DNA from 2 places in the Treponema bryantii genome. Region 2 is predicted to be linked to the other one. Evidence: riboswitches for the same ligand, from Rfam matches in the RefSeq annotation. Region 2 holds a riboswitch; the other holds the start of a gene.
The links. A riboswitch is a leader RNA that binds a small molecule or an ion and turns the genes downstream of it on or off. The one in region 2 is predicted to bind thiamine pyrophosphate.

Region 1: linked by a shared signal. The riboswitch ahead of AABJ44_RS04420 (thiamine ABC transporter substrate-binding protein) and the one ahead of AABJ44_RS02865 (thiamine-binding protein) in region 2 are both predicted to bind thiamine pyrophosphate.

Annotation. Positions count from the first base shown of each region.
Region 1 covers NZ_AP025286.1:930,381-946,356, reverse strand. Annotated here, with positions in the region: gene AABJ44_RS04450 (polysaccharide deacetylase family protein) at 1-334, shown strand, start outside; gene argJ (bifunctional glutamate N-acetyltransferase/amino-acid acetyltransferase ArgJ) at 432-1,712, shown strand; gene argB (acetylglutamate kinase) at 1,722-2,594, shown strand; gene AABJ44_RS04435 (GNAT family N-acetyltransferase) at 2,624-3,391, shown strand; gene AABJ44_RS04430 (ABC transporter ATP-binding protein) at 3,414-4,052, opposite strand; gene AABJ44_RS04425 (ABC transporter permease) at 4,049-5,434, opposite strand; gene AABJ44_RS04420 (thiamine ABC transporter substrate-binding protein) at 5,434-6,411, opposite strand; TPP riboswitch at 6,398-6,512, opposite strand; gene thrH (bifunctional phosphoserine phosphatase/homoserine phosphotransferase ThrH) at 6,580-7,179, opposite strand; gene AABJ44_RS04410 (divergent polysaccharide deacetylase family protein) at 7,315-8,577, shown strand; gene tsaD (tRNA (adenosine(37)-N6)-threonylcarbamoyltransferase complex transferase subunit TsaD) at 8,587-9,618, shown strand; gene AABJ44_RS04400 (nucleotidyltransferase family protein) at 9,669-10,985, opposite strand; gene aroF (3-deoxy-7-phosphoheptulonate synthase) at 11,270-12,280, shown strand; gene AABJ44_RS04390 (prephenate dehydrogenase) at 12,277-13,134, shown strand; gene AABJ44_RS04385 (O-methyltransferase) at 13,168-13,746, shown strand; gene AABJ44_RS04380 (methyl-accepting chemotaxis protein) at 13,830-15,976, shown strand, end outside.
Region 2 covers NZ_AP025286.1:537,273-553,248, forward strand. Annotated here, with positions in the region: gene AABJ44_RS02830 (histidinol-phosphatase) at 1-78, opposite strand, end outside; gene AABJ44_RS02835 (putative manganese-dependent inorganic diphosphatase) at 209-1,864, shown strand; gene AABJ44_RS02840 (hypothetical protein) at 1,852-2,301, opposite strand; gene AABJ44_RS02845 (DUF2157 domain-containing protein) at 2,294-5,770, opposite strand; gene guaA (glutamine-hydrolyzing GMP synthase) at 5,846-7,735, shown strand; gene AABJ44_RS02855 (glutathione peroxidase) at 7,737-8,276, opposite strand; gene AABJ44_RS02860 (flavodoxin family protein) at 8,289-8,696, opposite strand; TPP riboswitch at 8,837-8,944, shown strand; gene AABJ44_RS02865 (thiamine-binding protein) at 9,006-9,308, shown strand; gene AABJ44_RS02870 (ABC transporter permease) at 9,298-10,050, shown strand; gene AABJ44_RS02875 (ABC transporter substrate-binding protein) at 10,040-11,017, shown strand; gene AABJ44_RS02880 (ABC transporter ATP-binding protein) at 11,029-11,781, shown strand; gene AABJ44_RS02885 (nitroreductase family protein) at 11,788-12,450, opposite strand; gene AABJ44_RS02890 (immunoglobulin-like domain-containing protein) at 12,769-14,673, shown strand; gene AABJ44_RS02895 (class I adenylate-forming enzyme family protein) at 14,721-15,976, opposite strand, start outside.

The DNA of each region.
Region 1 (15,976 bases), 390 kb from region 2:
AAAACCGGTACTTTTCCGCCCTCCTTACATCTGCGTAAACGACCTGATGCATGAAGTAATTCACGTTCCATTCATCTGTGGCCATGGCTGCGATGACTGGCTTCCAGCCTGTCCTGCCGATGTACGCTATCAGAAGATGATGGAAAACACACAGGACGGCGTTATGTACCTCCTGCACGTAAATGAAGGTAACGACGCAACCCGTGAGGTTGTCGACCGTGCAATTCCAGCCCTTAAAGAGATGGGCTTTGAGTTCGTGACAGCCCCAGAGTTGTACAGACTTAAAAATGTTCCGATGGTAGACAACGGCGACAACTGGTCTGTAGTACAATAAACCTGAAATGGTCCCTGAACAAAGTTGAAGGGACCGTTTTTTTTAGTTGAACAATCTTTTCAAAAACAGTATAAATATACAAAAGGAATGAATATTTATGCAGAATGATATTAAATTTATAGAAGGCGGTGTATGTGCTCCCCAGGGCTTCACCGCAAACGGTATGCTCTGCCACATTAAGGCAAGCAGAACAAAGAATGATACAGCCCTCATTTATTCTGAGGTACCATGTAATGCAGCCGGTGTTTTTACACAGAACCGCGTAAAAGCAGAAAGCGTAAAGCTTACTCAGAAGCACCTCGCAGACGGTAAGGCACAGGCTCTCATCGCAATTTCTGGAAACGCTAACTGCTGTACAGGCGCTCAGGGTGCAGAAAACGCACTCCGTATGGCAAAAGCTGCAGCAAATCAGCTCAACATTAAACCGGAAGATGTTATCGTTTACTCAACCGGTGTAATTGGCGCACAGCTGGATGTTACAAAAGTTGAAAACAATGCAGAAACTCTCGCAAAGGGACTTTCACGCGAAGGAAATAAAGAAGCCCGCATCGCAATCATGACAACTGATACTCAGTTCAAGGAATGCGCTGTTGAGTTCACTGTTGGTGGAAAACTCTGCCGCATGGGAACAATGTGTAAGGGCTCTGGCATGATTCACATCAACATGGGAACAATGCTCAGTGTTATTACAACAGACTGTGCAATCAGCTCAGAAATGCTCAGCAAGGCACTCCACGAATCAATTCTTGGAACTTATAACTGTGTATCTGTAGACGGAGACACTTCTACTAACGACTCACTCACAATCCTTGCAAACGGAAAAGCAGGCAATGCAGAAATTACTGCTGCCGGCGCAGATTACGATGCATTCCTTGCAGCACTCAATAAAATGAATACAGTAATGGCAAAGAAGATTGCTGCCGACGGTGAAGGAGCTTCCCGCCTTGTTGAATGTAATGTAAAAGGGGCCGCTACAATTGAAGCTGCACGCGGACTTGCAAAGGAAATCATCTGCTCAAGCCTCGTAAAAGCTGCTATGTTCGGAAGCGATGCAAACTTTGGACGATTCCTCTGTGCAATGGGCTACAGTGGAATTCCTTTTGATCCAGACAAAACAAGCATCTGGTTCACAAGCCGTCCAGACGCTAAACGATATTTTGAAAATTATGATGATTTTGAAGTTCATGGAGAAGAATCTGTTCAGGTTTATAAGGACGGAGTTCCTACAAACTTCGACGAAGATCTTGCTAAGAAAATCATGAGCCGTGAAGCCGTAGAAATTCTTGTTCAGTGCCATGACGGAGACGCAGAAGGTACTGCATGGGGCTGCGACCTTACTTATGATTATGTAAAAATCAACGGCGACTACCGCACCTAGGAGATAACGATGGCTAACGAAACAAACAATATTGCAACAGAACAGTGGTCAGAAGTACTTGTTCAGGCACTTCCATATTTTAAGCAGTGGTGCGGCAAGGTTGTCGTAGTAAAATACGGCGGAAATGCCATGCTCAACGAAGAACTCAAGCAGGCTGTAATGGAAGACATCGTTCTTCTTAATACAATCGGAATTAAGGTTGTACTCGTTCACGGCGGCGGACCAGAAATCAACCACATGCTCGAACGCGTTGGTAAGGAAAGCAAATTCGTTGACGGACTCCGCTACACAGACGAAGAGACAATGGAAATTGTTCAGATGGTTCTTACAGGAAAACTGAACAAAGACATCGTTGGTATTCTTTTGCAGAAAGGCGGTAAAGCTGTTGGACTTTCTGGTGTTGATTCGGGTCTTCTTCGCGCTGTAAAAACAGAAAAAGATCTCGGTTTTGTAGGTGAAGTTACAGAAGTAAATCCAGAAATCATCTCTTCACTTCTCGATAAAGGATTTATTCCTGTAGTATCTACAGTTGCTCTTGGAGAAGACGGGGACACAGCACGTTACAACATCAATGCTGATACAGCCGCTGCTAAAATTGCAGTTGCTCTTCACGCTGAAAAGTTCGTACAGCTCACAAACGTTCCTGGTATCCTCCGCAACATTGACGATCCTACAACACTCATAAAGAGAATTGAACGCACTGCAATCGGTTCTCTCAAAGCCACTGGAGTTATTGCCGGTGGTATGATTCCAAAAATCGACTGCTGTGAAACTGCCCTTAAAGGCGGAGTTCCACGCACACATATTATCGACGGTCGCGTTCCACACTCACTTTTGATCGAGATGTTCTCTGACCGTGGTATTGGAACAATGATTTATTAGTCGCAAGTCAATTCTAAAGGAGAGCTTCTATGGGGGATACATACATGAATGAACAGATACAAAAAATCGAAGAAATGTGTCTGAACGGCCATGTTGCCTTAAACACTCTTCTTTACGATGGCTGGATTCTTAAATTTTCTGAAGGATACACTGGCCGTGCAAATTCGGTCAGTGTACTCTACCCTTCTTCTAAATCTTTTGAAGAAAAAGTTTCTTTCTGCGAACAGGCTTACAAAAAGCAGGGACTTCCCTGTCTGTTTAAAATCACTGAAATAGATTCAGAATTAAATGATTTTCTTGCAAAGCGTGGATACGAACCTGTAACTCCAACAGATCTGATGATTTGTGATCTGGCAACAAGTACTGTTACATCTGAAAAAGACTCATCAATTGAATACATTTTTTCATCTGTGCCGGATGAATGGCTGCCCGTCTTTCTTAAAGTTCATGAAATAAATGATTTACATGATCAGGATGTTTTCCGCAGAATGATTTCAAAAGTTCTGGTTGATACAATATATTGCACTCTTATATATGAAGGAAAACCTGCTGCATGCGCTTCTGCTGCAATTGAAAATGGATATATGCTGCTTCAGAATGTTGTTGTTTCACCAGAACTTCGCGGCCATGGACTCGGTAAAAAAGTATGTTCTGCACTTCTTGAAAAATCACAAAAAGAAGGTGCTCATCATTCTTATCTGCAAGTGGTTCAAACTAATGATATTGCAGTAAACCTTTATAAAAAACTTGGTTTTGAAAAACTTTATTCATACTGGTATATGAAAAAGAATCAATAACATATTCTTTTATCAGCCAGTATTATTTGGAAAATCTTACAATCTTATCTGCAATAGCTTCAGCTTCATTAACATCATGAGTTACCATGATTGCTGTAAAGCCGATTTTTTTCTGCCATTCACGGATTTGTGCAGCAAGACGACGACGAAGATCAGCATCAAGAGCAGACAAAGGCTCATCAAGTAGAACAAGTTTTGGCTCTGTAATCAAAGTACGAGCAAGTGCCACACGCTGGCGCTCTCCGCCACTTAAAGTCTGAGGCATACGCTTATCAAAATCAGTAAGTCCAAATTCCGGTAAATATGCAGAAGCCTTTATCAGAGCTTCCTTTTTTTTCATTCCCTGGGAAATCAATCCGTAAGCGACATTATTTACTACATTCATGTGATTAAAAAGAGCACCGCTCTGAAATACCATTCCAACCCCACGCTGACGAGGAGGAAGTTTTTCAATACGCTGACCGTCGAGTTCCACTTCGAGTTTTGTTTCGTATTCCGGGTCGTTTTTTTCAAGCCCACTGATTATATTCAGCACAGTTGATTTTCCACAGCCACTCGGACCGAGCAGACAGGTCATACTACCCTTTTCACATTCAAGAGAAAAATCAACTGTAACTGTTTCCCATGTTTTATGAATATTTTTTACGCTAAAGTAACTCATTTTTTTCCAAGCGAGAAAATCAACATACTAAGGGCGGCAACAATACCACCACAGGCACAAGCCTGGCTGAAACGATATGCACCGGCAAGTTTATAAGTGTACAGTGCAAGAGTATCAAAATTACGGATTGAGAGTACCAGAGGCATAGTAGCATCTCCAAGGCTTATTGCAAAGCAGTAAGCAAAGGCTGATAACAGAACCGGTCGGCATGCTGGCAGATATACTCGCACCACGCTGTCAAACCATCCGCGGGATAAAAGCCTTGCCGCAGCATCCGTCTCATAAGATATCCGGTTAATTCCGTTCTGAATCTGCCGGTAAGCGATTGGCCAATACAGCGCCGTCTGCAGCGCCACAAGTAAAGCCGGAGTTCCGCGATGAAAAATCATCGTGGCGCTCCACGAAATCACGACCGATGAAATCGCCATCGGAAGCACCGGCACCGTCTGCAAAATCACGCTAGCCTGCCGCCTCGTCAATTTCACCGCCACCGAATAAGCAAAGCCTAGCAAAGTACACGCCGCGCCGGTCGCCACCCCGCACTTAACCGAGTTCGCACAAGCTTTCCAGAAGCCCCGGCTCCTAAGTACTTTACCGAGTTCCCCCGCTCCGTTCACAAAAACAGCTCCAAGCGGAAAAATCAAAAAAATCAAAATCAGAAAAACAAGCGGAACAAATATAACCGCCGACCCGCGAATCCGTCTTCTCACAACCGGCACATAATCCACTCCGCTCGACGTCGTCTGACTTCTTCTTGCCACATAACTGTAAGCCAGTACAATTCCAAAAGCCGTTACGGTTTCCAGAAGCGCAAGTTTAGCACCGGCACTTACATCAAGAGTTGTCCTGATTGAATGATAAATTTCAACTTCAAGAGTAGAACGTCCAACCGGAGAAAAAAGCAGGACAATCATAAAACTGAAATAACAGAAAAGAAAAACCGGAATACAGGCCGCGCCGATTGCTCCCGAAAGCTGACGGAGAGTTACGGTACGAAGAATGCGGGTTTCACCGGCGCCTAATAAGCGTGCGGCGTTTTCCTGTTCCCGTGGCAGACGTTCCCAGGCCTCACTTACAATCCCCGTTATAAACGGAACATTGTAAAAACCCTGAGCAATTACAATTCCTGCTGTACTATATAGAAAGGAAAAATGAGTTCCGAAAAAACGGTTTACAGTGCCGTTCATTCCCCAGAAGCTAACATAGCCTAGTGCAACAATAAGGGAAGGAACGCACAGTGAAACCGCAGAAAACGATAGAAGTATCCTGCGGCCGGGAAAACGCCGGCGCGCAGTGAAGTATGCAGCAGGAATACCAGCCGCTGCTGCAATTAAAGTTGAGAGAAGCGCAATTTCTAAGGTGTAGAAATAAATCTTAAACACTATTTCAAAATCTTTGGCATCTCAATTGTATCGTAGCTTGCTGGAAGCACTACGTTTTTATTAGAAGGGAACATCCACTGAGTTCCTGGAATTACATTCTGAGCACTTTCGCTGATAAGGAATTCAATAAACTTCTTAGCTCCACCAGGATTCTTTGCACCCTTTACAAGACCAGCACCTTCAACCTGCATAACATGACCATCAGAGAATGTAAGGGCTTTATACTGATCCCCTTCACCATACTCAATATGATAAGCGGGACTAGTTGTATAACTGATTACAAGAGGTGCCTCGCCATCAGTAAACATTCCATAACCTACACTCCAACCAGGGGCCATAGTCAGAATAGAAGGTTCAAGTCTCTTCATATAATCAGCTGCTTTATCACCGTAAACTTTATTTACCCAGGTTTCAAAACCAAGGCCAGGAGTACTTGTGCGGGCATCCATCAAAATCAGCTTTTTCTTATAAATATCTTTTGTAAGGTCTTCAAGACAGGCAGGAGCTGGAATTCCAGAAAGTGAATTCCAGATGATTGCAAACGGACTGTAATCATAAGGAGTCATAATCCAGTTTCCACCGAGTTCTTCTTCAAGACCATCTGCAAGAACTGATGCATTTGAAGGCTTAAATTTTTCAAATACTCCGCTTTCACCAGCTTTTTCTGTAAGATTATTATCTAGACCAAGAAGAACGTCTGCATAAGGATCATTTTTTTCAATGAGAGCCTTTGAAAGAATCTGAACACCATCACCACAGTCAATGAAAGTTACTTTGATACCAGTTTTTGCTTCGAAAAGACGTGCAATTTCAGGACCACTTCCCCATTCGCCACAGAAAGAATCGTAAGTGTAAACGATAACCTCGTTGAGTCGAGCAGCGTCAACTTTAGATGATTTTTTGCAGCCCATAAGCATGGGGCAAACCAATGTAAAAATGAAGATTGATAAAACGATGAGAGTATGACTTTTTTTCATACCTACCTCCGCCGGTATTATCCGGATCAGGTTCGAAGGGTATAATCTCAGGCGGAAATGAAACGACGTCTCATTATGCTCCGCCACCCCCGGTTATAAACTAAATAAATATTTTAAGTGTGCTTGTCAAGTCGGCAAGCACAGCTTGCCTCTGAGCCGTTTTTTCGATTATAGGCTTTTCTTAATCGCGTCAAGCAGTTCCGAGTATTCTGTAAATGCAGGATACTGTGGATAATCCTTGATGATTTTTTCTGTAGAACGGAAAAGGAAGCCGGCTTTAGAAGCCTCAATCATTCCAAGATCGTTGAAGCTGTCGCCCGAAGCGATTGTTTCAAATCCGATTGACTGAAGAGCCTTTACAGTTGTGAGCTTACTCTTGTCGCAGCGCATCTTGTAGCCTGTAATTTCTCCTGAATCAGAAACAATCAGTTCATTACAGAAAATTGTAGGCTGTCCGAGCTTTTCCATGAGAGGAGCTGCAAACTGGCTGAAAGTATCACTCAAAATGATTGTCTGACAGCATGAACGGAGTTCGTCGAGGAACTTCTTAGCTCCAGGAAGAGGATCAATCTTTTTGATTGTTTCCTGAATCTCCTTAAGACCAAGTCCATGCTCCTTAAGGATTCCGATTCTATATTTCATCAGTTTGTCATAATCCGGCTCATCGCGGGTAGTTCTTCTAAGCTCTGGAATTCCAACAGTATCAGCAAAAGCAATCCAGATTTCCGGTACAAGTACGCCTTCAAGATCAAGACAAGTGATAATCATTTTTTTACCTCAATAAAACATCTGTCATTGTCGGGTTTGACCCGACAATCTTACTAAGAAAATACAGTATTTATTAAAATATATCAAGGAATCCCCCTAACTGACAAAATCTTTCCAAAGTGATACTATCATCTTATGCCTCAGAAAAAAACAGCGCGAAAAACTTCCAGCAAAACAACAAGAAAAACCGGATCAAAACGAACTACCCGCACAACCCGCCGCTCATCAAAAAAGCCTAAGGTATATATTCCGGCTTATAAGGCAATTATTTTCTGCTGTGCTATTATCACAATCTGTATGGGCTTACTGCTCGTTACAACACTTCATGAACCGAACAAAAAGCTTCCAGACAGTATAATAGAAAGATATAAAGAAGAAATTATTGATTCAAAGAATAATAAAGAAACTGAAGCCGAGTCTGCTAAAAAGAAAAAGGATGAAAACAAGCCTAAAACTGAAAACAAAACAAAGGCAGATACTAAGCCAAAAACAGAAAGTCAGCCAAAAACAGAAACAAAAAAGCCAGAGACTCCTAAAAAGCCGCAGTCTTCAAATAAAACAGAGCCTGCAAAAACAGATAAATCAGTAAAAATCGAAACACCTCAGGTAAAAGATAAAACTCCTGAAAAGGATTCACAGAATACTCAGAAAACACAGGACACAACTACAGTCCCTGCGCCTGTAACACCATCATCAAAATACAACTTTCCAAAAGCAAAAAATAATGCTCAGCTGATTTTTGTTTTTGATGACGGAGGACAAAATCTTTCGCACCTTGCACCGTTCTTAAAGCTGCCCTTCCCTATAACAGTTGCGGTTCTTCCTCAATTGGCACATTCAAAAGAGACTGCAGCACAGGTTCGTAAGGCCGGCTTTGAAGTTATGCTTCATCAGCCGATGCAGGCTGTAAATACATCTGTAAATCCGGGACCAGGTGCCATTAAACCTGAAATGAGTGAAAGTGAAATAAAGTCTGTGCTGTTTCAGAACATCACAGAAATCGGCCCGATTTCCGGAATGAATAATCATGAAGGATCTGCCATTACAGCCAATGCAGAAAAAATGGCCACGGTGATGCAGTTCTGCTCTCAGGAAGGTATTTACTTCCTCGATAGCCGCACTAACGTAGAAACCAAGGTGCCGTATGTTGCGGGCGAACTCGGTTATTCATACTACGAACGAAACATCTTCCTTGATAACGAGAAAACAAACGCAAACGCTCTTAAAGAGCTTAAAAAAGGCCTTGACCTTGCAAATAAAAATGGAAGCGTTATAATGATAGGCCATATCTGGAGTGCAGATTTTCTGCCGGCCTTTTTACAGGATGTGTACCCTGAGCTTAAAGCACAAGGATACACTTTCAGTACAGTAAGCAAAAGCCGCGCCAGAAAGAACTAGAGGAACAAAATGAAAGTATTAGGTATAGAAAGCAGCTGCGATGAAACAGCCTGCGCAATCGTAGAAGACGGAAAAACAATTCTCAGCAACGTAGTTGCAACACAGATCCCTTTCCACAAAATCTATAAGGGTGTTGTACCAGAAATTGCAAGCCGTAAACATGCAGAATGGATTCTTCCTGTAGTTCGCCAGGCACTCAAAGAAGCAAACATGACCTTAGATGAGGTTGATGCCATTGCCGCAACAAACCGCCCGGGCCTTATGGGTTCCCTTCTCGTTGGCTTTACTTTTGGAAAAACTCTTGCATGGGCTACAAACAAACCTTTTATCGCAATTAACCATATGCTAGGTCACCTTTATGCAGCACAACTCCAGTCAGATGTTGAATATCCGTTTTTGGGACTTCTCGTAAGCGGCGGCCACTCAATTATCTGTAAAGTAAATGGTTTTGATGATCTTGAAATTTTAGGAACTACTGTTGATGACTCTGTTGGAGAAGCCTTTGATAAGGTTGCTAAGTTCTATGGCCTCGGCTACCCTGGAGGAGTTATAATCGATAACCTTGCTAAAAAAGGAGATCCGAAAGCAGCTCGCTTCCCTGTTCCAAAACTTGATGAAAAAGACCACCGCTACGACGTTTCCTTCAGCGGTTTGAAAACTGCCGTAATTCACCAGTGTGATATGTTCTGGCAGCCAGGCTACGAACACAGCACAGAAAATATGTGCGCCGCCTTCCAGGAAACCGCAATCAAAACTCTGGTTGGAAAACTCCTGAAAGCCGCCGACGATACCGGCCTCAAAACAGTAGTCTGCGGCGGCGGTGTTGCAGCCAATTCCCGCCTCCGCGCCATGCTCGCAGAACGTACAGACATCAACTGCATTTTCCCGCCTCTGAAATTATGTGGCGACAACGGTGCCATGATTGCCGGCGTAGCCTACCACTTCCTCCAGCGCGGCGACCGCAGCGACATGAATACCGTAACATGTGCAAGAATCCCGCAGTTCAAGCGAGGATTGGATCAGGTACGGCATAATAAATAGATTATTGTTGAAAATTAGAAAATAAAGCTAATTTTCAACAATTTACGATTTTATTTATTTAAAATCATATGCCATTTTATTTTGCAATAGAGCATAAAAATTTTTAACAACACTTTTAGCAAATCAGTTATTAAAAAATATAAAACTATAATTTTGTTAATCTTATATTTAGGATGGAGATTATCATAACCATGCTTTATCTCATCCAGAGTTTCGCTAAGCCACTCTTCTTTTTTCTTGCGATTCATTTCGTTTACTTCGCCAAGTAAATTACCTTCACATTCATTCAAATTAATCAAAATCTTTATATAAATACAAAATAAAGCTAACCTGAAAGATTTGTAATTTGTATTTATTTTTCCAGTATCATTAATAAGAATATTAATTAAATTTGTAAACAAGGTATGTTTTACTAAAAAATAATTTGCATAAGCTTTACTTACAGTTGCAAAATCCTTTTTTTGAACATATGCCATTACTATATTTGAACCATTCTGATTAATTTCCTTTGTAAATGAATCAAAATATGCATCTTCAGCTTCTGTAAAATCATCAAATACCATAAATTTTGGTCTATTATTCTTAGGCAATACAAATAAATAAAAATTTCCCTGCTTCTCTTCAATATTGCTCCAATCTTTTCTAATTGAAACTAAGTTCTTACTAAATGTTTTAGCAAGTCTTTTCAAATATTTTGTCTTTACCAGGATCTTATTTATAGTCTGCCGTTCTTCTAGTGTAAGATTTTTACTTTTTGAATAAAGTCTTAAAAACTCATATAATCCGGTTTTTTTATCATCATTTTTTTCTTTTATCTTTGTCTTGTATATAGAATCTGTTATTTCGACTAAAGTTGCCCATGCATGCTGTGTATTATCACGAATTTGAATTTCTATAACCTTATCCTGGCTTTTACAAATTACATGAATTGATTTATATCCATTTTCCTTAGGTGAATTAATATAATCAAATAGATACTCTTTCTGATTGCCATTAGTATCTGTCTTTTGTACTATTTGTAACACTTGAGAATTTCTTAATTCATTAAGAAATTGAAATACTTTTTTTTCATTCTGCAAAATACATCTGCAACCTGCAATATCATTAACTCTCGCTAAATCCATATCAGGCTGACGTTCGATTTTACTTAGAATAGATTCAATTCTTTTTACACGATAAGTAACAATGCCTTCATTATCTATATTTTGCATTATTCGTAACAATTCATTACTTGCATTTTTAAGAGGTTCCTTAAACTCTTTTCTATACTGCTGTAATCCTAACAAGTCTTCTTCAGAAGGAGACTTTTGTTCTTGAATAGCTTTTAAAAGATTTTGACCTATACGGTTTATTTGTCCTTTTGTCATTTTTAAATATCATCCTTATAGTTTTAATAAATTTATTATACATAAGAATACATAGAAAATACAAATCTATTTTTCAAATTATTCTTTTTTCTTATACTTGACAAAGTTTCTACGCAACAGTACAGTAAGAACAAATGAAAAACATCACTTACGCATACTATTATTACTGGTATTCTCACAACGCTTGCAGAGTTCTGGCAAAGTAGATGCTGATGTATATAAATCGGTAATTTCAAGGAACTCTGAAAAAGAGTTCCTTTTTTTTTGCCAAGAGAGGATTTTTTATGATTATTACACTTAAACACGGAACATCTGATCAGCAGATGAATGAGTTCATTGACTCATGGAAGCAGAAGGGCTTTGGAGTTCATGTATCAAAAGGTGAAAACCTTACAATTCTCGGACTCCTCGGTGACACAAGTTCGCTCGACACAGAAATGGTCAGCGCAAATCCTTTTGTTGATACAGTACAGCGCGTTTCTGCCCCTTACAAAATGGCAAGCCGCACTTTCCATCCAGAAAACTCTGTAATCAAAGTTGGAAACACAAGCTTTGGTAACGGTGAGATTCCGGTAATCGCAGGACCTTGTTCAGTTGAAACTGAAGAACAGGTTATCTCAATTGCAAAGGATGTAAAGGCTGCCGGTGCAAAACTTCTCCGTGGTGGTGCTTTCAAACCTCGTACTTCTCCTTACAGCTTCCAGGGACTTGGTGAAAAAGGACTTCAGTTCCTCGTAGCTGCTAAAAAAGAAACAGGACTTCCAATCGTAACAGAGCTTATGGATATCCGCCAGCTCAAATTCTTTGATGACGTAGATGTAATTCAGATTGGAGCACGCAATATGCAGAACTTTGACCTTCTTAAAGAGATGGGAAAAACAGGAAAGCCTATCCTCCTCAAACGCGGTATGGCAGCAACTGTAAAAGAACTTTTGATGTCTGCTGAATACATTATGGCAAGCGGAAATGAACAGGTAATTTTGTGTGAACGCGGAGTTCGCACTTTCGATAACTACACACGTAACTGTCTGGATGTAAGCATTGTTCCTTACCTCCACAAGGTAAGCCACCTTCCAATCATCATCGACCCAAGCCACGCCTGTGGTCAGCGCTGGATGGTTCCAGAACTCGCAAAAGCAGCAGTTGCATGTAACACAGATGGACTTATTATCGAAGTTCACAACAATCCGGAAAAGGCACTTTGTGACGGTGAGCAGTCTCTCCACCCAACAGAGTTTGCACAGCTTATGAAAGTTCTTCCACAGATTGCAGCTATTAACGGACGTAACGTATGATTTTTGCAATTGTAGGACTTGGAATTATGGGCGGATCTATTGCAAAAGCAATCCGCTCTTCTGCTGACACAAACGATAAAATCTACGCGCTTGATAAAAACAACGAGTCGCTGTACGCAGCCCTCACCTCTGGTATTATTGATAAAGCGTTCACTCCTTCGGAAACTAACAAAATGCTTGCCGAAGCCGATATGCTTTTTGTCTGTCTCTACCCTGCTGCAACTCTTGAGTTCTTAAAGCAGCATAAGAATGATTATAAAGACGGCGCAATCATCACTGATATCAGCGGTGTAAAACACGAGCTTTCAGTCAGCATGGAAGAAATCCGTCCTGCAAATGCACATCTTATTTTAGGTCATCCTATGGCCGGTGGTGAAAAGGAAGGCTTTGCAGCCTCTAAAGGCGAATACTTTTTGAATCACAACTACATCCTCATAAAACCAAAAGAAGGTTATGAAGATGAAGCCGCAGTCAAAAAGCTCCGCACCATCATCAAAAAAATGGGCTTTACCCGCATTACCGAAGTTGATGCCGACACTCACGACAACAAGATCGGCTTTACCTCTCAGCTGTGTCACGTTGTTGCGAGTGCCATGGTAGAAAGTGCCGGCGACCCGGAAATCACAAGCTTCGGTGGCGGTTCGTTCGAGGACCTCACCCGCATTGCGATGATTAACGCACCGCTTTGGACAGAGCTCTTCCTCGCTAACCGCGAAAAGCTCGTTGCTCACATAGAAAATTTTGAAGCCCAGCTTAATAATCTTAAAAACCTGATTGAAACCCAGGACGCAAATGGTTTACAATCACTTCTTGCAGATGTACGCTCTAAGCGCATTCAGATGCAGAAGAACTAGATCCTGAATCGAGTTCAGGATGACAGAGGATTTATGGACGATTTACTTTCTATAAAAGCATACGCAAGCCGAGAGGCAGTTCCTATCATGCAGGATGAAGGTTGTGATTTTATCTGTGAATATATAAAGGAACACAACTGTAAAAACATTCTGGAAATCGGTACTGCCATCGGCTATTCTTCAATCCGCTTTGCAAAACTTGCGGATGATATTCATGTTACTACTATAGAACTCGATATAGACCGCCATATCAAAGCCGTAGAAAACTTTAAAGCCTGCGGCCTTGAAAACCGCATCACAGCCATTCACGACGATGCACTCACCTGCCCGCTTGAAGGCAAATTCGACCTCATTTTCATCGATGCTGCAAAAGCCCAGTACATTAAGTTTTTTGAAAAGTACAAGGCAAACCTTGCTCCAGACGGAGTTATGATAAGCGATAATCTTTCATTCCACGGCATGGTAGATGACCTCTCCCTCACACATAACTACAGCACAAAAAAACTCGTAAAAAAGATTCAGAAGTACGCAGTATTCCTGCGTACAAACGAAGAATTCGAAACAACATTTTACGAAATCGGTGACAGAATCGCAGTAAGCAAAAGAAAATAGCAGCTTTTTTTTCCTTAAAATTTTTCTATGTTATCTCACTTTCCATGTTATAATAATTATACATTTTAACTGGGGGAGACAAGATGAGAAATTTTACAAGAGCTTTATTTTCACTTTTTATTATTTTAATCATTTTTACATCCTGCTCATTTAAAAACAAACATAGCGAACCAATATATGATAACTGGAAAATCAAATTCAGTGATAATCAGAGTTTTGCAGCTCCATCTTTTAACGACAATTCCTGGGACACCATAAACACAGGTAAAATCATATCCGTTCAGAATAACAATCATTATTTCTGGCTTCGAAAATCAGTAAATGTTCCAGGCAGTCTTAAAGATACTAATATATGGCTTGGCTTCCAGAAGACAAACTGTGCCATTCAGGTATATGCAGATGGAGTTTATGTCGGTTCACGAGGAAATTTCCCTCCCAATCTTAGTATTAAAATCGAACAAAATACAGATATTTTAATTCCTTCAAATTGTATTAAAAATGGAACTATAGATATTGCCTTAAGGGTCTATGCTCCTGGCTCAACTGCAAAAGACATCTGTCCTTCTCTCGATAATGATACACAAGGCTATTTCATGAATAAAATCAAAAATATTTTTAATCAGAAAATATTTTTATGTATTGGCGTTTTGTGTGCATTCATTCTGTTCTATGCCTTACTGCAATACTGTATGGATAGAACAAATACAGCCTTCTTATATTTTGTCGGCTGCTTATTCTTTATCATCCTTTATTTTTATGATATGGGATCTGAGAACACTCTCATCAATTACAACATACAGCGTTCATTTACAAGAGCCTGTTTACCTGCAAGTATGATGTTTTTGATGCTTTTCTTACATAAATTTTACAACAGAAAAAGATCAAAACTCGCCTTTGCCATAGCAATTTCTGTTACCGTAATTTTCTTTGCAGCCTTTTTAATAAGTACAGGAAATGATGTTGCAGTTGATAATTTATTCTTGATTGCAATGCTTCCAACAGTCGGTGTAATTGTCTATGGTTTTATAGTTACTGTTCAGGGAATTAAAGGTAAACAGTATGATTCTATTCCGGTCTTTATCGGATTCTTTGCAGGTTCCTGCTGTGCAATTCATGATATTGTCTGTCAGGTAACAGGCGTAGTACCTTTTATGTGGACACAGGGCTTTGCATTCTTCTGCGTTGATCTTTCTGTATTCATCACACTTGCCATAAGGGAATCAAACATAAAGAAAGAAGTTCAGAGACTTGCCAAAGAAACACAAAGTCAGAAAGACAAACTTTCCAGCGTTATTGAAAAAGCACAGATAATGGCAGAGGATTCAAATGTCGTTGCACAAAGACTTAATGAATCTGTAGACGCTATGATTAACTCTTCTTCTCAAACTCAAAACAAAGTTACTGATATCAATAATGCAATTAACGAACAGAACCGCATCCGCGAAGAAACGGCCGTAGCCATTGATAATCTTACTAACTTCTTAAAGGACATTTCTGTTGAATTTGAAAACGAGACAATTATGATCCAGCATACAACTAAGGGTACTCAGGATATTATCAACGGTATCACAACTGTTGGTGAAGGTATTTCAACTGCGGCTCAATTTACATCATCACTTTCCCAGCTTACACAAACTGGAAGTGAAGATATGAAAAAACTTATGGCCGTAATGAAAGATATCCAGAGTTCTTCAACTGAAATTCTGGGTGTTGCAAGTACGCTTAGTACCTTTGCTCATAAGATTGACTTACTTTCGATGAATGCAAGTATCGAAGCTGCACACTCCGGAGAAGCAGGAAAAGGATTTGCTGTAATTGCTCATGAAATTAAAGAGCTTGCAGCTCAGACTTCTCAGTGGTCAAATAAAATTGCCGAAATTATTACTTCTATAATCAGTTCTATTGATAGTAGTGCGGAACTAACATCTAAAGTAAATCAGGCACTTACAGAAATTGATGATGGTTCTGTAAAGAGTGCTGAACGTGTAAATGCAGCCTGGGAAGGAATGAAATCTCAGCAGAGTGCCGGAAATGAAATAGCAAAAGATGCTTCGAGTCTTGCAACGAGCGCTGCCCACATGAAAACAGAAATTGCAAGTCAGGATAAGTTTGCTACAAGTGTAATGAATAACATGCAGGATTTGTGTCAGGCATCACAGGCTGTAAATGATGCCAGTAGTGAAATTTCTGCCTTTACAGAAACCTTAAGTAAGGAAGCTCAGAACCTTGC
Region 2 (15,976 bases):
ATATTCTGCACCTTTGGAAGAACCACAGGCGCTTGCTTCACTTGTATGGAGATGAGTTTCGTATTTAAATGTTTTCATAATACTGTTAAGTATAAATGTTTTGTTAGGAAATATCAAACACTTAGGTCATAATAAGTCTATAATATGTCTGGATTAAGTTTTCAGAAGGCCTATTTCCCCTCATCATTCTTTTTGATATTATTATCTTATGGACAAAACAGTTTATATTATTGGACATAGAAATCCTGATACCGATGCTGTAGTTTCGGCTGTCGGTTATGCAACTCTGAAAAATCTTCTGGGCTATTCTGAATATAAGGCCGCCCGTGCCGGTCACTTGAATCCTCAGACCGCATATATATTTGAAAAATTCGGCATTCAGCGTCCTGAATATCTTCCTGACCTTGTTCCAAAGGTAAAATATTTTATGCAGGATAAGGTTGAAACTGTTACGGCTGATGTTTCTGTCTGGGAAGCAATTGCACGTATGGAAAAAACTGAAACCCGTGTATTGCCGGTTGTTGATGGAGAAGGCCGTTATCAGTCGCTTCTGCATTATTCAGGTTTTGCAAAAGGTGTACTTACAATTCTTAATCCGGAAAAGAAACATCGTTTTTCTACAAGCATCAGTCTGATTCAGAAAACTTTAAACGCACAGCCGATTTATATTTCAGGTGATGCAGATAAAAACTTCAATGCTTCAATTCACGTTGGATCTTCTTCTACAGAAAGTTTTGAAAAACGTCTTGAAGCGCATGCCAGTGAAGACATTGTTGTTATTTCTTCTGACCGCGAAGACATTCAGCGCATCTGTATTGAGCATAAGGTTAAGCTGCTTATCACAACTTCAAACTGTGTAATTGATAAAAAGCTCCGCGAACTTGCAGAAGCAAACGGTGTTTCTGTAATTGTGAGCCCTTACTCAACATCTCCAACTTCCATGCTCATTGCTTACTCTATGCCTGTTTCTGCAATGGGTGATAAGGAGATTATTACAGTTCATGCAAATGATACAATTTCTAAGATTAAGGAAATTCTGAAAAATGCTCACTGTAAGTATCTTCCTGTTGTTGATGATGAAAATAAAGTTATAGGAATGATTTCTGAACACGATTTGATGAAGGAACCGAATGTAGAAGTTATTCTTGTAGACCATAATGAAATCACGCAGGCGGTTGAAGGCATAGAGCATTATAAGATTCAGGAAGTAATTGACCATCACCGTATCGGTTCAATTCCGACTAAAAATCCGATTACTTTTATTAACCGTCCGGTTGGTTCTACTTCAACACAGATTGCAGGACTTTATAAAGAATACAGAATCCCTATTCCTAAGGATGTGGCTTCTCTGCTGCTGTGCGGTATTTTGTCTGATACTTTGATTTTGCAGTCGGCTACTGTAACAGATACAGACCGTGATATGGCAGAATATCTTTCAAGCATTACAGACCTCGACATTAAGGATCTTGGAAACGAGATTCTTATGGCAGGAAGTAAGGTTGGCGGAAGACCTGCCGGAGAAATTATCCATCAGGATATGAAAGAATATTCAGAGGGTAAACTTACATATACTGCAAGTCAGATTGAAGTCGGAAATCCTCAGGAAATTCTGGACCGCAAGGCTGAGTTTATGGAAGAGCTCGCGGTTGAACGTCGTGCAAACAAAGGCCTTTTTGCGTGTCTGCTTGTTACTGATATTACGAAATTGTCGAGTGTACTTTTGATTGACTGTGACCCGAAGTTCGTTCAGTTTATTACATTCCCGAAACTGGATGACGGTGTATATTACCTGCAGGATGTTGTAAGCCGTAAAAAGCAGCTTATTCCTTTAATCACCGAGCAGGTTTTGAACTACAGCGCATAGTCTTTTATATACTGTTCTATCGGAAGTTCGGCGCCGTTATGATGGACGTAAAGTTCTTTTTGAATAATGGAGCCGTTCTTTCCGATGTATAATTCAAGCACCGGTTCGAGTTCATTAAAATCATTGTTATTCATGGAATCTACAATCAGAGCATATTCTTCCTGCAGATAGTATGCATCTGCTGTTTTCTGTATATTCGCAAGTTTAAAGCCGGTTTTGTTTTCTGCATCCTTAATATCATCATCATTCAGATTAAGCTGTACGTAGCGGCCTTTGAGCGGATGGAACGGATCGTACGCAGTACAGCGGACTCTTACAATTGTATCATTCTTTTTTGCATAGCTTCTGACCGCAGCGGCTTTTATAAACATAACGGCAATTACCGAAAGCTGAAAAACAATCAGAATTGAAAGTGCGATAATCTTTTTTCTATTCATTTTTTTCTCTCCTTTTTGTCATCAGGATATTCATAATCAGAAGAATTGCTCCCATAGAAATTAAAGTGATTCCCTGTACACTAAGTCCATATCCTGATGAGAAGAATCTTATCATCAGCATGAGGCCGAAATATACTGTACTGAGGTTTGCTGTCTTGAGCGAATTATTTTTATAGGCAAGATAAAAGTAATAAACACAGAAAAGCAGAACCAGTGGAAAAGAGAGCAGTACGGAAAATTTATCATCCATAAAGGTGAGGCTTATTACAAGTGCTGGAGTGAGAAAAACAGCCGAGTTAAACAGATGCCGATTTCTGATTAACTGAATCAGATAGTAAATGGCAGTGGCTCCCATAATAATCATACAGCTGATGATAAAGAAATTTTTTGCAATATGATTATGATTTCCTTCGCAGGCATTTCGCAGTGATGTTTCGTAAAAGAGTACGATGCCTGTTGTGATTGTATAAATTCCTTTTGCAGGAGAACTGTTTTTTGTCTGTGCAAAATAGTGAATGACTGCGGCTGTTATAGAGATTAAGAAAAAGACTCCAGCTGCAATATTTGTTCCGTCTGTGTTTAGATAAGAGACAAAGAAGTATATTAGAGAAATTGCAGGATAGTACAGGTATTCATTTTTCCTGAACAACAGAATAAAAATACAGGCTGCAATAAGATTCAAAATTATCAGGATTTCAGAAATCAACTGTATTGGTTCAGCTTTGCACATGAATGCGATGGCAAAAATTACAGTTGCGAAAATAAGGTTTATGATGATATCCAGATTTTGCAGGAACAGTTTGAGATTTTTCTTTGCCAGAATAATGTAAAGTGTGAGACCGAAAATGGCAGCTGGTGTGAAACAGATTAAAATGTATGTTTCAATTCCGGTACTGTCGAAGAGAATCGATTCTGGATATCTTGCAAGAATTGTTGTTCCAAGAAGGAAGACGGCGGATACAATTCGTGTAATCGATAAAATCTGTTTACTGGTATCGTTCAGCTTGAAGTCTTCTCTCCATAGGAAAACTCCGGAAGTGAAGAGAATTATTGAACTTATCAGATATAGGATGGTTGTTGAGAACTCATGTGATATAAATGAAATCACAAAATAAAGAACTGCAGAAAGTGCATAGAAGGCGTATTCGTAACGACCGGATCTGATTATGTAAACGCATGAAGTTATGAGATTTATGGCAATCATAAATTCCAGAATCAGCAGTATGATTTTTTCATCACAAAGATAAGCTACAGAAAGTATAACTGCGGTCACCAGAGTATTTACGATGATGTCGATGTTCAACAGGAATTCTTTGAAATTCTTTTTTGCAAAGAGACCGCACATAAGAAGTCCGAAAACTGCAACAGGTGCAAATCCAAAGAGAATGAAATGATCAAGACCTTCGTTCTTATACAGAATTGACCCGGTGTTACGGGCAAGAAGAATTGTGGAAAACAGAATTATTACAGCAGCAACTCTTACAAGAATAAGGCAGTTTTTTGTCTCTGCTGTTGTGTTGAAATTGTTTTTCCACAGGAAACTTCCGGTTGCAAAAATCAGGATTAAACACAGAAGATACAGAATCGAAGTTCCGTGTTCTGGATTCATAAGTGACAAAACAAAGAATGCTATGGAAAGTCCGGTATTTAGCAGCAATTTATAATCTTGTTTTTTGATTGCGATGGTCGAATAATACATGAAGTTCAGGACCGCAAAAATTCTGATTATTAAATCAATGGCGGTTTTATCTGCCTCGTTTGCGGCTGCAATGGAAACTACACCAAAAATCAGATTGATGATTATATCAAGATTTTTGAGGAAGCTTCTCAGATTTTTCTTTGCATATAAAACGAAAAGTGTAGTTCCTGCAATTGCGGCCGGAGTGTAAGCGAAGAAACCGATAAGCGGTGCTTTTGAAAGTTTATAGAAATTTGAATCCGGAACAAGGCTCATGAATGCGGGAATAAAAAACAGTATTGCTGAGAGAACCCGCGTTGTAATCAGAGTAACTGAAGTTTCGTCTGTATCTGAAAAATCATTTTTCCAAAGAATAACTGCGATTGTGAAAATTGTAATAATTGTAAACGAATAATACAGAGAAACTGAAAGTTCATTTATTTTTAATAACTGGAGGATAAGGAATGCCAGAAAAAGCCAGCTGAGTTTATGTTTCTTTTTTGAATACAGTACGAACATTGCCATTGTATACAGAACCATCAGGGTGAAAGGAGAGATAAGGATTCTGTACCACTCGGAAAGCGGGGCTGTTAATAAAATCTCTGTTTGTTTTGGGAACAGAGCGTTCAGACCGAGAATAAATGGAATCAGATAGACCAGATTTTCAAAATTTAGTTTTTCGTTATTTCTGATTTTCTTTATAAACGGAATGACAACTCCCTGCACATAAAAGCCCGCAGAAATTAATCCGATTATTCCAAGTTCAATGCTTTTTATAGCGATTACATATTTTTTGTCCGTAAGGCGATAACCCGTGATGTGAATGGTTGAGACGTAAATTGATATAATGGAAGCTAAAGCAATGATTATTATTCTCATGTAAGAATACGGAACTTCTGAGTCTTTTTTTTGAAGGAAAATGTAGCCGATTGAAGCGTATGAGAAAACTAAAATCATGTTCCTTATATTTCCGTTGATGAACATATGGTTGACGCGGATAACATAAAATACAAAGCCTAGAATTAAAAGCGGAATGACTTTTTTCTTTGATTTTCTTGCGGCAAAGTATAAGGTAACTAAAAGAGGATACAGTAGTATTGCAGAAGAGCTGTCCATACTAATAAAACCAAAAATCAGGATAAACAACATAGAAAGATAGAAGGTTGTATATGCGGAAAAAAGTAATGTTATGATTATGGTAGAAAGAGTCCACACAAACATAAAGGATGAACTGTCCCCCGGAAACTTAAATATCTGGGAAACAAAGGCAACCATTGAACCGAATAAAAGCGCCCAGAACAGAGAGTAACTTTCACGGACTTTTAAGACTGAGGCTTTTCCGGTTTTCAAAAGAATTATTCCTGCAATTTGTGCTCCGGCTAAAAGAAGAATTGCCGTTACAGCTTTTGCCATACGTGGAATTGCAGCCCAGTTGTAGGCAATAAGTGAGATGATTCCAAAGGAAATTAAAACACTTGCAATTATTGTAAGGATTATAGAAACAGACAGTTTTGATGTTTTCTTTGCACGTACTGGGGCTGGGGAATGAACTGGCGCAGTAACTTGCTCTGATTTATTTGATGGTTTTTGAATGGTGGTAAGTTCTGAAAATGCAGGATCAAGATTTTGTGGAGGTGTGGCCTCTGTTTTAGGGGCAGGTGGTTTTTCGAGTTCTGCCAGTTTATTGATATAATATTCATTCAGACTGTGCGCAATCTGAGCCGAAATGATTCCTTTCTCAGTAAGAATGGGAATCTCTTTGATGAACCATTTTATAAACTTTTCTTCCATATAAAAAATTATAGCACATAGAATTGCTGTCGTATACATATTCCAATTCACGTGCAAACTCGATATAATCTGTCTATGTCACGTGAAAAGATTGTTGTATTAGATTTTGGTTCGCAGTATGCGCATTTGATTGCTAAGCGTTTCCGTATGCTTGGCTACTATTCTGAAATTGCCCTTCCTTCTGCTGGTCTTGAGGCCTTCGAGAATGCGAAGGGTATTGTTTTTTCCGGAGGTCCTTCTTCAGTTTATGATGAAAAAATCCCGGAATTCAATTCTGAAATCTTAAATCTTGATATTCCTGTTCTTGGACTCTGCTACGGTCACTACATCGTTCAGCTTGGTTACAACGGTAAGGTTGGAAAAGGTGAAGTTGGCGAGTTCGGTTTTGCTACTCTTCGTTTTGCAGACGGTGTTGGTGGAGCTGACAGCAAGTGTCCGCTTTTCAAAGGCATTGAAGGTGAACAGCAGGTTTGGATGAGCCATCAGGATACAGTTTTCCAGATGGGTGATGGTTTTGAAATGGTCGGTAACACAAAAGACTGTCCTTTTGCCGCAACTCAGAATCTTGCTAAAAAACGTTTTTCACTTCAGTTCCACTGTGAAGTAAAAGACACTCCTTGTGGAAATCAGATTTTCCAGAACTTTGCAGATTTCTGTGGCATGCAGAAAAACTGGGATCAGGACACAGTATTAAATATCATTCTTGAAAATATTAAAAAGGATGCAGACGGACGTAACGTTCTTCTCTTCCTCAGCGGTGGCGTAGACTCAACAATTACCTTTGCTCTTTTGAATAAAGCACTCGGCCAGGACCGCGTTCTTGGACTTCATATTGATAACGGCTTTATGCGTAAAAACGAAAGCCACAACGTTGCAGAAGCTTACCGCAAGTTCGGCTTTACAAACTTCATCGTAGAAGATGCAAGCGAGAGCTTCCTCAAAGCAATTGCAGGACTTACAGATCCTCAGAAAAAACGAATGGCTGTTGGTGAAAACTTTATTACAGTTCGTAACGAAGTAACAGCCCGCCAGAATCTTGATGACAGCTGGCTTCTCGCTCAGGGAACACTCTATCCGGATATTATTGAATCGGGTGGAACAAAGAACTCTCATACAATCAAAACCCATCATAACCGTGTTGCTGGTATTCAGGAACTTATTGCTAAAGGACTGATTATTGAGCCTATCCGCGACCTTTATAAAGATGAAGTTCGCGCAATCGGTAAGAAGCTTGGACTTTCTGATGAACTTGTTATGCGTCATCCATTCCCGGGTCCTGGACTTTCTATCAACGTGCTTTGTAATGATGGCAAGCCGGATGCAAAGAATGAAGAAGAACTTCCTCTCGCACAGAAAGAACTTGATGAAATTAAGTTAGATATGTTCTGTGAAAAATGTCAGGCAGGTTTGAAGCGCAGTGTACTTCCTGTTCGCTCTGTAGGTGTTCAGGGAGATTTCAGAACTTATCGTTTCCCAGCACTTTTGACATTTGCTGACGAAGGAAACGGTTTCTACCACTTCCCTGATAAGCGCGAAAAAATCGAAGCATGTTCTTCAACAATCACAAATGCTGCAAAATATATTAACCGCACTTGTATTAAGTTGTATCAGAAGCCAGGTATTGCAGACAGCGACCTGAAGATTCAGGAAGGCTACTGTGACCGCCGCCGTCTCGACCAGCTCCGTGAAGTAGACAACATTGTTCTTACAGAACTCCACAAGAGCGGCTGGTATGACAAAATCTTCCAGCATCTTACAATCGACCTGCCATACGCAAGTAGCGCAGACCATGCAACTTTTGTACTGCGCCCTGTAATTTCAGAAGATGTTATGACAGCCCGCTTTGCAATGCTGCCAAAAGATTTGCTTGAAACAATCGTTCACAAAATTTCAGAACTGCCATTTGTAGACGCCCTTTACTTTGACGCTACAAATAAGCCGCCTGCAACTTTTGGATGGGAATAAACTAAAGAAGAGTTTTTATACACTCTTCAACCTTAGACATATCGGCTGTAGGCTCGAATCTTGCGACTACTTCACCTTCGCGGTTGATAATGAACTTTGTAAAGTTCCATTTAATGTCCGGTTTTTTAGCCCAGTCTGGATCAGCAGCAGAGAACATCTTTTCAAGGAGTTCTTTGTACTCATGCTGTTCAAAACCTTCAAAGCCTTTCTGAGATTTGAGGTATGTGAACAGTGGAAGTTCATTTGCTCCATTTACATCGGCTTTCTTCATTTGAGGGAAAGTTGTGTTGTAGTGGAGTGTACAGAACTCATGGATCTCGCTGTCTGTTCCAGGTGCCTGATTTCCAAACTGATTGCATGGAATATCAACAATCTCAAGACCTTTTTCATGATAGTCTTTGTAGAGTTTTTCAATTGGAGCATACTGAGGAGTAAAACCGCAGCCTGTTGCTGTGTTTACAACGAGAATTACCTTTCCTTTATAATCAGAAAGTTTTAATGTATCACCTGTTCCTGTAGTTAATTCGTAATCGTAAATCATTTTATTCCTTCCTTATTTATAGTTTCTTGCAAACTCTGCTGCTGCACGTAAATCATTTTCATCTGGCTTACCTTTATGAAGTCCTTTGAATTCTCCCTTACAGTGGAATTCATTTTCGTCCATTGGAATGCCAACCTTATCTGCTTCGGCCTTTACCTTTTTGTAAGTAGAATTAAGTAAAGCGGCTGAACCAAAATTAACAATCTTTCCAACCTTGTCTTTTGAAAGAGAGGCTACAAAACTGCGTACTTCCGGATCAATTGAAAAAGCATAATAAGAGTTTCCAAGGAAAAGAATATCAACTGGTTCAGAGATAGGCTCAGTTATTGGTAAAGCTTCAACACCAAGTTCTTTTGCAACAGCATCTGCAAGACGCTTTGTATTTCCTGTCTTTGTATAGAATCGGACAGCGTATTTCATATCATATGACTCCTTTAATGATCGATTTAATACAATAGTATTGTGTAAAATATAAATTGTCAAGTTTGAGGAGATGAAAAATTAAATTCTAACAAAAAACTATATTTTAAACTCTTGCACAGATTTTCAAAAAAATATAATATCATGGCCACGGGAGCTGAATATAGATTCGGCTGAGAGGGAACTTCCTGGTTCCGACCGCACCTGATCCAGATAATGCTGGCGTAGGAACGATAATATCATTTTATTTTCGCTTTCAGATTACGTCCGCATTTTCGGGACGTATTTTTTTTCTCTAAGGAGTTTTCTATGAAAGCGAGTGTAGCTATTCAGGTTTTACCAAAGGCAGATTCAGATGAAGAAGTTTGCAGAATTGTTGATGAAGTAATTGCCTACATCAAAAGCACTGGTCTTAACTATTTTGTTGGACCTTGTGAAACTGCAATAGAAGGTGATGACTATAATCAGCTTATGGAAATTGTAAAGAATTGTCAGCTTGTGGCTATAAAGGCCGGAGCCCCTTCTGTAAGCGCTTATGTAAAAATCGGATATCGTCCAAACGGTGAAGTTCTTTCAATCGAAAAAAAGACAAAGAAATTCCATGAAAACTAATCAGTTTAAGTACAAGGCAGCGCCTTTTGTATTTATTTCTCTGATTCTCATAGTCTGGCAGCTTTTGAGTGTATCCGGATTTATCCCAGGCTTTATGCTTCCGTCTCCTGTAAAGGTTGTTAAGGCATTCTGTAAGGATTTTCAACTTCTGATTTATCATCTTGAAGTAACACTCTTAGAAGCTTTTGCCGGAATATTTGTAAGCATAATTTTTTCTTTTGTTTTTGCAATTGTGATGGACAGGTTTACTTTTATTCACAGGGCAGTGTACCCGGTGCTGATTGTGAGCCAGACTATCCCGACAATTGCAATTGCTCCACTTCTGATTTTATGGTTCGGCTATGGAATGTCATCAAAAGTAATTCTGATTGTGCTTACCTGTTTCTTTCCGATTACTGTTAGTTTACTGACAGGTTTTGCTTCTGTAGATAAAGATATGATTAGACTCATGGAATCTATGGGTGCAACTAAAAATCAGATTATGAAATATGCGAAGCTTCCTTCGAGTGTGAAAAGTCTTTTTTCAGGACTCAGGATTTCAATTTCCTATTCCATAATCGGTGCTGTAATTTCTGAATGGCTCGGCGGAATGCGCGGACTTGGTGTGTATATGACACGCGTTAAAAAATCGTATTCCTACGACAAGCTTTTTGCAGTTATCTTTTTGATTTCGGCATTGAGTCTTGGTCTGATAAAACTTATTTCTTTGTTAGAAAAGAGGATTTGTAAATATGAAAAATAATTTTAAAAGTATTTTGATGATGACAATTTTTGCAGCCGGTATGTTCGCTGGCTGTAAAAAAGCTAATGCAAAAAAGATTACCTTTGTTCTGGACTGGACTCCAAATACAAATCATACTGGTCTTTATGTTGCTCAGGAAAAAGGATATTTTGCAGAAGAAGGTCTTTATGTAGATATCGTACAGCCTTCAGAAGATGGTGCAACAATGATGGTTGCTTCCGGCCGTGCACAGTTTGGAGTTGGCTTTCAGGATTCAATTGCTCCTTCTATGCTTAATGATGAAAAACTTCCGGTAACAGCAGTTGCCGCTTTACTTCAGCATAATACTTCTGGTCTTATTTCTCTTAAGAAAACAGGAATTGACAGACCAAAAAATCTGGAAGGAAAGAAATATGCAACCTGGGATTCTCCAATTGAACATGCTACAATCCGAAAAATTGTTGAGCAGGATGGCGGAGATTTTTCAAAAATTAAACTGATTCCTTCTACAGTTTACGATGTTGTAACTGCACTTAATACAGAAATTGATTGTGTATGGATTTATTATGCATGGGATGGTGTAAAACTTGAACTTGAGGGTATAGATGCAAATTATCTGGATTTCAGAAAGATAGATGATACTTTTGATTATTACACACCTATGTTCATTTCAAATACAGACTTCCTTGAAAAAGACAGCGTTACTGCAAAAAAGTTCCTTAAGGCTTTGAGACGTGGTTATGAATTTGCTGTAGATAATCCAGATGAAGCTGCAGAGATTCTCTGTAAGGCTGCGCCTGAACTCGACCGCGACCTTGTATATGCAAGCCAGAGATGGATTTCTAAAGAGTACAAAGCTGAAGTTGAGCCATGGGGTTATATCAATCCTGAAAGATGGAACCGTTTCTTCCGCTGGCTTAATGAGACAGGACTTCTCGATGGCACTCTGCCGGAAAATACCGGTTTTACAAATGATTATCTGAACTAAGGGAGTTCCAGGTGGAAGATTCGTTATTAAAAATTGAGGCTATAAATAAAAGCTTTGGTGAGCGACAGGTTTTAAAAAATATAAACTTTTCTCTTAAGAAAGGAGAATTTGTTTCACTTGTTGGAGTCAGCGGAAGCGGCAAATCAACCTTGCTTAACATAATAGCAGGACTCGAAAAACCTGATAACGGCAGTATGTATCTTGAAGGATGCAGCATTACAAATCAGAAGGGAAAGGTAAGCTATATGTTTCAGAAAGATCTGCTTTTTCCGTATTATACAATTTTAGATAACGTAATTCTTCCACTCATAATTCAGGGAACTGAAAAAGGTGAAGCAAAAAAACTTGCAGAGCCTTTGTTCAAGCAATTTGGATTAGAAGGTACACAGACTCAGTATCCGTCCGAGCTTTCCGGTGGAATGAGACAGCGTGCCGCCTTTTTACGAACTTATCTTAATTCAAAAAAAGTGATGCTTTTAGACGAACCGTTCAGCGCCCTTGATATGATTACAAAAAATCATATGCATGAATGGTATCTGCAGACTGTACGAAAACTTGGCCTTACAACACTTTTAATTACTCATGATATAGAAGAAGCAATTTTACTTTCTGACAGGATTTTGATAATGAATAATGTTAATGATTCTGAAGAGACAAATATTATTGCGGAACTGATGGTAGAAAGTGAGCGCCCGCGTACAATGGAATTCTGCTTCACCGAGCAGTTTGCCCGAATGAAGCAGAAAATCTACAATATGCTTTAATTTATATTATTTGCATTTATGACCGGATGCGATTTCGAAATTGTATTTTACAATTCCCAAATCAATCTGAGTCATTGGACCGCCTTTTGTTGTGATTACAGGTTCTCCATCAGAAAGTGTGATTCTGAACTTCTGCTGATTAAGTGCAGTAGGAGCGAGGAGTGCAGCTTCCAGACCTTCCTTAAACCAGTCTGGCTGTGCTGATTCAGGAACCTTACAAAGTTTTTCTACAGGCTTAGATTTATGAACGGAACCGTTGTTTTCTCCGTAGCCAAGGGAAATAACACAAATGATTTTTTCACCAGCAGCAATGTCTGCCTTACATTTTCCCTTACCATAAGTTCCGGCAACCCAGCAGGTATTCAAGCCGAGCATCTGTGCTTCAAGAACAAGCTTCTGTCCGTAATAGCCTATAAGTTCATCACGGTTTGCCATGTCTTTTTTAGCAACCATTGCAAAGTAATTATTTGCTTTGCTGAACTTACCATAATGTGCAAGGAAGGTGTTGAAACAGTCTGGATCATTACAGATTAACTGAATGTTCAAACCACTGGCTTCATTGCATTCTTTTACCAGAGCTTCAAGACGTTCTTTGTCTTCTGCTTTTAATGGTAAATCCTTGTACTGTCTTACAGAATGTCTCTCTCTGATTGCCTGCTTAATGTCCATATGACTACTCCTTATTTTTTTAATATTTCATAAAAATTGTATTTTGTGAAATATATGATGTCAACAAATTATTTAATATATAATTTAATTTTATTAACAAATGCACATAAAGAATATCAGCATTTATAGTAAAGAATAACCAACATTTTCCCCAAAACAACAAATTTGTGACAGAAGTTATGGAAAACTCCGAAAATTTGTGACAAATGTAACAGTAAAATTTGCTTATACCCCCTATAATTTAATTATAAGACAAGATAAAATCATGATTTGGTTTGTATAAAACATATATAAAAATAATTTTTTAAAGGAGTTTTTATGAAAAAAATGCAAAAATTTTCGGTATTGATTTCTGTATTATTTCTACTTACAAGCGTTGGACTTTTTACAAGCTGCGATTTACTTTTAGGCAAAGCTAAAGATTCTGTTGAAAAAATCGAAACAGAAATCATTGATGAAGCTTTGGCAAAGATGGGAGATAATTTTATTTCATCTTATGTTGATGCGGATACAGATTCCATTACTCTTCCAAAGACTATTCCGGGTTATGAATCAGTTCGACTTTCATGGACATCTTCGAATGAAGCTATCATCAATCCAGCAACTGGTGCTGTTACTCATAATGAGGGTACTGATGTTGATGAGGTAAATCTAACTGCAACTTTGTCTTATGATAAAAAAACAAGAACTAAAGTCTATACTGTAGAAGTTGAGCAGAAGTCACCAGACATTCTTGGTAAAGCTTATGCTGCAATGGCAGATGATCTTATTCCAACACTGGTAACTGGTGAATCTATTACTCTTCCAAAAACTGTTCCAGGATATTCGGATGTAACAATTACATGGACTTCTTCTGATGATTCAATTATTAAGGCATCTACAGGCGCCGTTACACATCAGGCAGGAACTGGGGACGATGAAGTAACACTTACTGCAACTTTGACCTATGAAGGAAAAACAAAAACTAAAGAGTATACAGTAAAGGTTCCTCAGGCAGATAAAGAACTTACTGATGAAGAGATTCTTGAAGCTGCAAAGAGTGAAGTGGTTATTAATTATACTGGTGAAAACTTTAGAGAAGAAGTTGCTATTCCAGAGACAATTACAGTTCATGGTAAAACTGTTGCTGTATCAGTTGCATTTGCAGCTGGCTCAGCTGGAGCATCATTTACTACTAACGGTAATAATGTTCTTATAGAAAAAGATCTCATAGAACAGACTGCAAAGCTTAATATATCTCTTTCTTATAATGGAGACTTCGTAACAAAAGAAGTTTCAATTGAAGTTCCTGCTGTAACAGAAATTATTTATTATCACTATGATAATTCAACTGGTGAGATATTTGGAACCGAAATTTTTACAAATAATCCAAGTACTAAAACTTTTATAAAGGAAAAAAGTTGGACTGGATATGATGACTCTGGTGCAGAATATTCCTATGAATTACTTGAAAATTATAAGATAAGGGTAACTACAACAAAAATTAAATCCAGAGGTAAATGGTCTACATTGGAAGCAATGGCAGAAGAGTATACTTCTTTGTACAGCGAAATGATAAATCTAATGAATAATCCTCCGTCTACATATTCAGAATTATATGAAACCGCCAAGGCTATTTATTTGAGTAATGCAGGAGAAGGTGCTTCATATATGTCAGAAGAAGAATTCCTGGAAATGCTGGGAGCATCAAAAGATGATGATGCGGCAACACAGGCAGCGGTAATTCAGACATATATGGCAGCATACTATGCAGCAATGGGATTATCTGAGGATTATACAATTGATGATCTTATTGCTGATGAAATTGAAGATCTTTTAAGTAGATATCCAAAGAATGCAGTTTATACATATAGGTTCTGGGATAAAAGAAATTATACAAAAGCTTATCCTAACGGAGTAGAAATAAATTTCGAATATCAATTTGATAATACAAAACCTTGGTATAATCAGCTTGGAAGTTTCTATTATTATGACTATGACAAAAATTCTTCTTTTAGAATTTATCCAAGAACATCATATATCTATATCAATAGTACAGAATATAAAGGTAAATGGGATAAAAAACATACAGTATTTACAGCTACTTATGATGCAAACGAAAAACCTTTGTCTAGTCCATTTAGTATTACTGTTACCGATAACAAAGACGGAACAGTAACAATTTCTGGAGGTATCCTCACAGCATCTGTAAATTTGGCTTTCCAAGGATATGAACTTGACTAAATAAGTAGATAACTTCAGGTGGTTGCGTAATTCGCAGCCACCTTTTTTTATATTATTTTCTTTTCAAGTGCCCTATAATCAATTTTTCCGATTTTTGTCAGAGGGAATTTATCAATTACATAAAGGCTGTCCGGACTATAAAAATCTCCAAGTGATTCCTTACAGAAAGACTTTACCCTGTCAATCAGTATTGACTGGCTTATGGTTTTATCTGAGGGAATAATAAATGCACAAATTTTTTGTTCTGTTTCACCCTGCTGTTGAACAAATACACATTGTTCAATATCCTTGCATTGCAACAGATGATTTTCTGCATCAGGACAGAAAATTTTTTTTACCATACCATCACACTGACGGACGAAAAATCTTTTCATGCGACCATTTATATGAATAAAGCCATCACTGTCGACATAACCTAAATCACCAGTATGTACCCAGTATAAACCATCTTTATGACGTCTGATGACTTTATTTGTTTCAGCTTCATTATTGATATAGCCTTTCATCATTGATGGAGTATTTATACAAAGTTCTCCTTCTTCATCGTATTTAAGTTCTTCACCGGTTTCTAAATCAAATGCAGCTATTGTATTTTTAACAAATGGAACTCCCACAGTTCCCGGCTTTTGATTTACAGGATGCCCGCAGGTTGCCTGAGCACATACTTCACTAAGCCCATAGCCGTTATAAAGAGGAAGCTTTGAATGATTTTTTTTCAGGAATTCATTGATTTTATTTTCAATGGTAATTGGAATTATATCACCGCCACTTATTGGCACTAAGAAAAATGAAAGATCTATTTTCTTATTTGACTGAGCAAGTTCCTTCCACGAATTTGGGATACTGCAGATATAATTCGGTTTCATCTTTATTAACTTTTCCAGTGTATCTGTCATTGGAAGCCTTAAAAGAATTGTCATACCTATCACAAGCGGTGTTTGTATACTACAGGCTAAACCATAGGCAATAAAAAGTGGCAGGCCTCCCACCCATACGTGTTCTCGTTTTATAGTCTGCACACCGTATAAATTCTGCCAGGCAACGGCATTAACATTGTAGTTAGTCAACTCAACAGCTTTTGAACCACCGGTAGTTCCGCCTGTATAAAGAATAACGGCAGTGCTGTTTGCATCATTGCTTATCTGATAATCCAATTGCTTTTTAAGAAAATCTTTCCAACTGAAAAAGCGGGCATCTTTTACGAGAGGAACAGTCCTAACTTTTTTAAACAGGGCAGCGCCAAGTCGTGAAGCCAGTGACATAGATGTTGTAAGGTTTGCAACGATTACCTTTTGAATATCAC